3 regions of the Bacillus sp. JST-5 genome follow, and region 2 is predicted to be linked to each of the others. Evidence: predicted binding sites of a transcription regulator. Region 2 holds the regulator's gene; each other region holds the start of a gene.

Region 1 (3,294 bases), on a different contig from region 2:
GGCCAACAAAAGATGATTTAACAAAAGAAACGATTGCAAAATGTTTAAATACCCATTTAACTTTTAATGAAGATGCTCTCCGTTCCATCAAAAATTATTTTAAAAGTAGAAATTTAGAAATGACGGAGAATAACAAGAAACAAGCATTAGTATTGGACGGATCGCTCGTATTACGAAATGATCACGGGATGGCACCGGGAATGATCAAACAACATAACGGAATTACCTATATGCTTCTACCTGGTCCTCCTGTTGAAATGGAACCAATGTTTACTAATTACGCGATTCCGGCATTAATGAATTTAATGAAAAAAAGAGAAGTCATTCTCTCACGTGTTCTTCATTTTTACAATATTGGAGAGGCAGCATTAGAAACAAAAATTCAAGATTTGATAGATTCGCAGTCTAATCCAACGATTGCCCCATTAGCTTCTGTTGGAGAAGTAAAATTGCGATTGACAGCTAAACACGAATCTAAAGATATGGCTTCCCAATTATTGCAGGAAACAGAAGAAAAGATTGTTGAACGGGTCGGAAAATATATATATGGTTATGATGAAACGACATTATTCCATGAATTAGCGAAAGAATTGCAACAACGCTCTTTAACGATTGCGGCTGCTGAAAGTTTAACTGGTGGTATGTTTCTGAAAGAGCTTACATCCATACCAGGGGCTAGCCAATGGTTGAAAGGCGGGGTTGTATGCTATACAAACGAAATTAAAGAAAATATTTTACATGTATCAAAAGAAACTTTAATTCAACATGGGGCAATAAGTGAGCAATGTGCTAAAGAACTTGCTGAAAATGTTCGTAAACTCTTCAATTCTTCAATTGGAATTAGTTTTACAGGAGTAGCTGGGCCAGGAACATCTGAAGGAAAGCAGCCAGGGACGGTATACATAGGCATTTCAATTGAAAATGAGGAACCGATTGCCTATAAACTTCAATTAAACGGTACAAGGGAGAACATTCGTGTTAGAACAGTAAAATACGGTGCTTGGTATTTATTACAGACATTCAGAGCTTGAGATTAATTCTCAAGCTTTTTTCTTTCATTTTTACAGAAAAATATCGACTTTTTGCTTTTACGTCTGTATTATCATTAAAAAATTTATTTTTGATTTAGAAAATATTAAATTTCAAGTAAATCTTGCAATCGAAAAAAAGCGAATAAATGTTCGTTTTTTTACTTGGCAAACGATAAAAAAAAGTATATCATATAACTATGATAGTTTTGAGATGAGACAAATGACTCATTGTTTGTGAAAAGAAGGAGGAAAACGAGTGAGCGATCGTCAAGCTGCCTTAGATATGGCGTTAAAACAGATTGAGAAACAATTTGGTAAAGGTTCGATTATGAAACTTGGAGAACAAACGGACCGTAAAGTGTCAACAGTTCCAAGCGGATCTTTAGCTCTAGATCTTGCCCTTGGTGTCGGTGGGTATCCACGCGGAAGAATTATCGAAATATATGGTCCGGAAAGTTCTGGTAAAACAACCGTTGCATTACATGCGATTGCGGAAGTTCAAGCTGTTGGTGGACAGGCCGCTTTTATTGATGCTGAACATGCATTAGATCCTGAATATGCACAAAAACTTGGTGTTAATATTGATGAATTATTGCTATCGCAACCAGATACTGGTGAACAAGCATTAGAAATTGCTGAAGCTCTTGTGCGAAGTGGCGCGATTGATATAATTGTCATTGACTCTGTAGCTGCACTTGTACCTAAGGCAGAAATTGAAGGGGAAATGGGAGACTCTCATGTTGGATTGCAAGCACGACTAATGTCGCAAGCATTGCGTAAATTGTCAGGTGCTATTAATAAATCAAAAACCATTGCTATCTTTATTAACCAAATTCGTGAAAAAGTTGGTGTAATGTTCGGAAATCCAGAAACAACTCCTGGAGGACGTGCATTGAAGTTTTATTCAACCATTCGTTTAGAAGTTCGTCGTGCTGAACAATTAAAGCAAGGAAATGATATGGTTGGAAACCGAACAAAAATTAAAGTGGTAAAAAATAAAGTTGCTCCTCCATTCCGTACGGCAGATGTAGATATAATGTATGGTGAAGGAATTTCAAAAGAAGGAGAAATCGTGGATATCGGTGCGGAACTTGACATAATTCAAAAGAGTGGAGCATGGTATTCATATAATGATGAGCGTCTTGGCCAAGGACGGGAAAATGCGAAACTATTCTTAAAAGAAAACCCAGATGTGGCAAATGAAATTTCTAGAAAAATTCGCGAGCATTTCGGTCTTGCTCAACCAGATACTAACGGAGATTCTGGTCAAGAAGAATTTAGTCTATTAGATGAATAATAACTTGAAAAGCTAATTTCAAATCAGGTAGAAGGAGAAATTGAGAGTTTCAAATTCTCCTTCTTTTCATTTTCTACAATAATTTCTAAATTGGATTCTAGATTTAATGATTTAAGTTATGGAAGCAAGAATTTTACTTGTCTATATGAATGATCATAGGGAGAAAACTTGCAACTAGTTTGATTTTATTTGCAAGTCAATAGCTTAAGAGGAAACTGATTTTCTTAGTGATTGAAAAATCTTGCAACTCGTATTGATTTATTTGTAAATTAAGCATTTGAGGTTGAATTTTTCTGAAAAAGGAAGGATTGGAGAAGCCAATCCTGACCGATTGAATGTATATTTGCAATTCCTACAGTCGAATTTGTAAGTTTATGGGGCATATTTGTAACTTTTGAAAAATTATTTGCAACTAGAAAACATCGTATTTGCAACTGATAAAGAAAAATTTGTAACTATCGAAATATAATTTGTAACTTTTAAATTTAAACTTGCAAGTCGACAAATAATCTTGCAACTAATATTGAGTTATTTGCAAGTTATTGACTTGAAGGGAGGAGAATGCAACAGGTACTCGCCGTCGTTTTTCGGATTGTCTAGCTGCGGCACGAACGCCTAGTGAACGATGACCTCTTTCCCTTGCGATTAGTCAACAACAGCTCGTACCTCGCTGTGTTTCCTTTATCTCTGTGCAAGAGGCATCCCGTTCATACGGCGTTCTATAATGTGCCCTCGCCTTTCTATGTCTATCTCGTCTCGCGGTGGCTAGTGAACGATTCACTCATTCAATAACGGTTTACATTCATTCATCGTGTTTCCTATATCACAGTGCAGGAGTGTCTCCCGTTCATACAGCTTTCCATCTTGCCTCAGCTTTTCTTATCAAATTTTTCCAATGTTAAAGGCCAAGCCCTTGACAAGATTTTTCCACACCTTTAAAATTAAACTGTATATTTTACATTTTTT
Region 2 (3,294 bases):
GATATATATTATTAGACTATTAACAAATTTTAGTTAAAAAAATTATTTTAAAAATTATTTTATTTATAAAGTTGTAGATGATTCTTTTATTGGAATGTCTTTCTAGTTTTTTAGGCTATGATCCAAACTTACAAAGAATCTATAATAATAAAAGCCGGTACTAACCGGCTTTTATTATACATCAAATTTGATTGATCTAATTTTTGGAACTTCGATTTCATCTGCAGCTGTGTTGTTACTTGGCACGCTGTAAACTAGTGTAGCTAATGCAGCAATAACAAGAATTCCCTTCAATATTTTTTTCATAATAAAACATCCCCTTTCGATTTTTTTACTAATTTTAATTCTTTTTGATATAACTGTGCTGCTAATTTATATTTTCTATTTTTAAAATAATAAGCACTTAATTCATGATAAATTTCGTATGAATATTGTAATTGACCTCTAGACTCAAATTCATCTGCTAGCAATAATAATTTCTCTAATAAAGAAGGTATTTTTGATGAATCTAATTTAATTTCTAAAAGTAAATATTCTTTTTTATTATTTTTAATTTGTTTCTTTAATTCATTGAACTTTTCAACTTGATTAGTTGTGGTGTAGATGTCTAGAATTGACCAATAAGAACTACTTGGGTCAATGCCGAGTTTTTCTTTTAATTCGATTGATTTTTGAAAATAATCAATTGATTTTTGATAGTCTTTTTTAGATTTATAGATTACTCCTATATTATGAAGTAAACGAGTTTTTACCTCTAAAAAATTGTAGGTATTTGCTATTTCCATAGTTTTGTATGCATAATTTAAAGCAGAATCATAGTCCGATTCTTTCCAGTATATTCCTAATAATATGTTATAAGTTTCAGCGATAAATTCCCATAAATGGTTATTAAAGAATAAAAGTAATGCCTTTTCTGCATGCTGAATTGCATGAACTCTTTTGTTTAAGTGGTGAAGGATGATTAGAATATTAAATTCAATAATAGCTCTAATTTTAGTAGGTAAGTCATACCTTTTCAAAGTTTCTAAATATTTTCGACTTTGCTCGTAATTTTTTACTTCAAAATATTGAAGAGACAACAAATAGACATAACATTGATGTATGTAACTTGGATAACTGACATCACCCTCCGTTACATAGTGTTTTACTAGCGAGAAGAATTCTTCGTAAGGTTCACCAGATTTAATGAGAAAGCAAGTTTTTAATATTATAAACAGTGTTTCTTGCTCGATGTTGGATATGTAGCCTTTATGATCGATGTAATCTACGATCTCTTTTGCTTTCTTTAAATCTGTGAAAATCAGATATAGGAGTTGACGTAGTGGTTGATCAATCGATGCATCTCTTTTTTCATACCACAACAAATAATCTTCTGGAACATCGTATTTCCTCGCTAGTAATATTAGTATATCCTCTGAAGGGTAAAATCGTCCATTCTCAATATTGCTTAAATGTGTCGATGAGAGGATTCCGGCGCCTGCTTGATCGAGAGAAAGTCCCGATTTTTTTCGAAGATAAGACAATCTTTTGCCTATATGCAAAATTGTCATCCCCTTTCCATGAAAAAAAGCATATATTTTAATATAATATTAATTTTTAAAAAAATAAAATTTTTTATTAAATGGGCACTATAAAAACTACATTTTTTTACAAATATGTAAACAATTCTATATTTTTCTCGTATATTTTTCGTCATTCGATATTTAATAAAACTTTATAAATTTCTTCAACCGACAATTGCACTATTTATCCATTAATTTCCTTTGTGGTCCTATTTACCTATTAAAATGTCACATAATTTCATCAAATATGAAAAGACCATCCTTGTCGGATGGTCAAAAAAGTCCTTTAATGAATTCTTCTGTAAACTCCAATGACTTTTCCTAAAATAGATACGTTACGAACAATGATAGGATCCATGGAGGAGTTTTCTGGTTGTAGGCGAATAAAATCTTTTTCTTTAAAGAATCTTTTGACTGTTGCCTCATCGTCTTCGGTCATTGCGACAACAATATCACCGTTGTTAGCTGTTTTTTGTTGGCGAACAATGACATAATCCCCATCAAGTATCCCCGCTTCAATCATACTGTCTCCCATAATCTCTAGCATGAAGATTTGTTCGTCATGCGGTGCGAAACTTTCTGGTAGAGGAAAATATTCTTCTATATTTTCAACAGCGGTAATGGGTTGTCCTGCTGTAACTTTTCCGATAATTGGGACATTTCGTACCGGAATGGTTGGAATATTATCTTCTTCTAAATTTAATATTTCTATGGCTCTTGGTTTTGTTGGATCACGGCGAATTAAACCTTTGCTTTCCAATCTTGCTAAGTGACCATGAACCGTTGAGCTAGATGCAAGCCCCACTGCTTGGGCAATTTCTCTTACGGAAGGCGGATATCCTTTTTCACGTACTGAATCTTTAATATATTCCAATATTTCTTGTTGACGTTTAGATAATTTAGTCATATAGCACACCTCAACGACTATTAATTAACTACATTGTAGCATGTTTTGGAAATAGATACAAACATAAGTTCGAATTTTTCTGTTGACACAAACATATGTTCTGTATAAAATTAAATTATCAAACAGAACATATATTCGTATGAGGTGAAAATCATGGTAGTGAAAAAAATATGGTCAAATTTTTCTTTTGTAATTATTTTCATGCTAATTTCGTTCGTATGTTTATATATAATGATTAACCGATTTTCTATGGTCCCTACACATGAAGATTTTGTTACAATTGTAGCTGGAGATCATGAAAATTTATGGGAAATGGCTGAACAATATAAACATCTTCACAATATGGATACTGATGAATTTATTCTATGGGTAAAAAAAGAAAATCAACTACAAACTTTTCGATTAGAAAAGGGTACGGAAATTGTACTTCCTATTCAAAAAGATCATCTAGATATTCGACATCTTGCAGGTGGAAATGAATAATGAATAATCAAAGAGCAATCATCTATTGTAGAGTTAGTACTAATAAAGATACTCAAGAAACTTCATTAATTAGGCAACAAGAGGAATTAACCCATTTTGCTAAAAAATTTGGTTTTCAAATTGTTGATACGGTATTGGAAAAAGCAAGCGGATATGACTTAGATCGTGATGGGATGTTGAAAATATTATCAATGGCGAAAGACGGTAGTTTTGATATATTGCTTATACAAGATGAAACAAGACTTGGAAGAGGAAATGCTAAAATTGTTCTTTTACATTGTTTAATGAAAGAAGGAATTTCTTTATATACAATTGATCAGAACGGAGAGTTAAAATTATCTG
Region 3 (3,294 bases), on a different contig from region 2:
AAACAACACTTAATAGTATAGACGTGACAATTGGGAAATAAAAGGTTGTATTCCCTTTTTTAATGATAATATCCCCAGGAAGTTTCCCAAAATGAAAAAATTGCATTAAAAAACCAATGATAAAAATAATTCCGCCTGTAATCATTAACATTTTGGATAAACCTGTCATTGTTTAGGGACCTCCATTTGAAAATGTTTATAAACTAAGTCTGTCACAACTCTCCCTCTTGGTGTTCGTTGAATAAAACCAATTTGCAATAAATAAGGTTCATAAACATCTTCAATCGTTCCTGCTTCTTCTCCAATTGTTGCTGCAATTGTATCTAAGCCAACAGGACCACCACGAAACTTTTCTATCATTCCTTTTAATAATTTATGATCAATATGATCTAATCCTAAACGGTCTACTTGCAATAGTTGCAAAGCTTCTTGTGCAATCTCTGTAGTAATTCGATCAAATCCACGAACTTGCGCAAAGTCTCTGACTCTTCGTAAAAGGCGATTAGCTATCCTCGGAGTTCCTCTTGATCTCGTTGCAATTTCCAACGCTGCCTCATCATCAATATCCATTTGTAAAATCGAGGACGTTCGAAAAACGATATTTTTTAATTCATCTGGCTGATAATATTCTAATCGGCTTAATACTCCGAAACGGTCACGTAATGGAGCAGATAAGGAACCGGCACGGGTAGTAGCTCCGACCAATGTAAATGGCGGTAAATCAATTCTTACGGATCTAGCACTTGGGCCTTTTCCTATGACGATATCAATACAAAAATCTTCTAAAGCAGAATATAAAACTTCTTCAACCGTGCGAGGGAGACGATGGATTTCGTCGATGAATAACACATCTCCCGGTTGTAATGATGTTAATATCGCAGCTAAATCACCAGGTCTTTCCACAGCTGGCCCTGAAGTTGTCCGTAAATTTCCTTTCATTTCATAGGCAATGATTGTGGCTAATGTCGTTTTTCCTAAACCAGGAGGGCCATATAATAAAACATGGTCGAGTGTTTCTTCCCTCATTTTAGCCGCTTCAATAAAAACTTGTAAATTAGACTTTACCTTTTCTTGACCAATATATTGTTCAAATGATAGGGGCCGTATGGAATTTTCAATCGACAAGTCTTGAATGTCTGCTTCTTCTGAAACGAGACGGTCGCTCATATCCTCTCCCCCTTTATTTTAATAACTTTTGCAACGCGAGTTTAATATATTGATCCGTAGTGAGCGATTCGTTTTGAATATGCGGTAATACTCGTTGAATTTCCTTTTTCGAATATCCTAAAGCTTCCAGTGCCAGAACAGCTTCTTCTAATTCCTGATTCATCATCGGTACCGTACATTTTAAATCTTCGGAATTTCCTTTATGTAAATCATCGTTTTCCTCAATGAAATCAATTAACTTTCCTTTAAGATCTAATATGATTTGTCTAGCAGTTTTTTTCCCAACACCAGGAAATTTCACTAAATATGCTTCATTTTCTTGTTCAATGGCTTGGACAACTTGTTCTGGCTCTCCGCTAGCTAAAATGGCTAACGCCCCTTTTGGACCGATTCCTGAAACACTTAATAACTTCGTAAATAAATATTTTTCTTGTCTAGTTTGAAAGCCATACAGTTGTTGAGCATCTTCCCTTACATGTAAATAAACAAAAATTTGTTGAGTTTCACCTACAAACTTTGAAAATATGTATGGGTTTGGCGTATAAATTTGATATCCAATCCCTTGATTTTCGATCACGATATATTCAGGCCCGATAAAATCTATTTTCCCTTTAATAAATTCGTACACAACTCTCTCTCCCTTTTATTCCTGTACCCCATTGTACCATATTACTTTCATAATTATAAATGAGAAACGAACAACTGTTCACATGATTGTAGAAAGCTATTTATATTCCATAAATAGAAACATTTACACTCGTCATAATAGTAAACAAATAAAAAAAGGAATGAATAACTCATTCCCGTATAAGTCGATTATGATTCTTTTTTTAACGACTGTAAAGATTCTAATACTTGAATATAGTGATCTTTCGTTTTAATCGGTATACCTTCTTTTAATTCCATCTGTCTATGACTTTCTAATTTATCAATATCTATTTGAAAAAAAGATTGGATAATATTTTCTTTCCCTGGTTTTCCATTAAAAATAGACAATATCCCGTTTTCCGTAATTCCAAAATAGCCGTTCGTCTTTAGCAACGGAGAAATATCGTCTATTTTTTTTTCAAAAATAATGCCATCCAACCCCATGTCTACTAGCTTCCAGTCTTTATATTGTGCCCATAAATCTTCCATCGCCCATACCGTTTCTTCTCTCATTTCTTCACTTATTTCTCCATCTAAATAAATTCGTTTTAAAACTACTTGAATTTTTAATGGTTCCGATTTAGCCCCTTCCTCTGCTTTTACATTGCGAGGTGTACGTATCTTATCATCCATTCCGAAAACATTAAATGCGGCCATTCCTATGAGCAGAAGCATGAATAAAATACGAATTTTCATATTCATGATCGACACCTCTTTTTAGAGCGTTTTCGAACATCATTATTATATTGACCAATCATCTTAGTTTTATCCAATTTTTGATAATAAAAGAGGATGGAATGATTTCATTGTTCATGTTAAACAATATCGTTGAAGATGAAAGGAGTTGTAGCTATGGGGGCAATTCGAATAAATGAATACACGTTTGAACCTGAATTTAGTGTTGTCAACCAAAAAGGAACGATTCATGTTTATTATCGTGGAAAATTTATAGAAGACATTGTGTTTCAATTTGAAGGGCAATATCCGAAACATGACCTTATTGAGGAACTTGTCAATCATTATTGTTTTGAACATAATATAAAAGACTAAAGATGTTAGTTAATCATTATATAGCTTTTCCTCCATTGCGTTAAAAGTATTTAAAAGTTGCAAGATTTTTTGTCGACTTACAAGAAAATGTCCATCAGTTACAAATAATTTTTTGATAGTTACAAATTCTTCTTTAACACTTGCAAATACGATGTTTTCTAGTTGCAAATAATGATTAAAGAGTTACAAATACACTTCAAAAACTTACAAATTCATTTACCAAAGTTGCAACAATACATCTTAATGGTTAGGATAATCAATCGTCCATCCTTCCTCATTACGATAAAAACGAACTCGATTGATCACTTGCAAATAAATCAATATTAATTGCAAGTTTTTTCGATTATTGTTTAACAAATTTTTACCTCAATATAACGAGTTGCAAATAAAATCAATCTAGTTGCAAGTTTTTTCCGTTCACGCGTAACC

Evidence for each region. Region 2 encodes LexA, which represses DNA repair genes until DNA is damaged. Its sites were predicted from a motif close to CGAACATATGTTCG; they were not measured.
Region 1: a site for LexA is predicted at 1,171-1,184, ahead of recA (recombinase RecA). Genes of this name have one in related genera too.
Region 3: a site for LexA is predicted at 1,863-1,876, ahead of ruvA (Holliday junction branch migration protein RuvA). Genes of this name have one in related genera too.

The regions. Positions count from the first base shown of each region.
Region 1 covers NZ_JBYLHW010000017.1:11,717-15,010, forward strand. The annotation lists gene AC3ASS_RS05575 (competence/damage-inducible protein A) at 1-1,031, shown strand, start outside; gene recA (recombinase RecA) at 1,288-2,328, shown strand.
Region 2 covers NZ_JBYLHW010000020.1:31,857-35,150, reverse strand. The annotation lists gene AC3ASS_RS06275 (hypothetical protein) at 175-306, opposite strand; gene AC3ASS_RS06270 (tetratricopeptide repeat protein) at 303-1,541, opposite strand; gene lexA (transcriptional repressor LexA) at 1,849-2,469, opposite strand; gene yneA (cell division suppressor protein YneA) at 2,623-2,952, shown strand; gene AC3ASS_RS06255 (YneB family resolvase-like protein) at 2,952-3,294, shown strand, end outside.
Region 3 covers NZ_JBYLHW010000008.1:45,990-49,283, forward strand. The annotation lists gene AC3ASS_RS03520 (DUF2905 domain-containing protein) at 1-169, opposite strand, end outside; gene ruvB (Holliday junction branch migration DNA helicase RuvB) at 166-1,167, opposite strand; gene ruvA (Holliday junction branch migration protein RuvA) at 1,181-1,795, opposite strand; gene AC3ASS_RS03535 (BofC C-terminal domain-containing protein) at 1,984-2,517, opposite strand; gene AC3ASS_RS03540 (YbxH family protein) at 2,668-2,865, shown strand.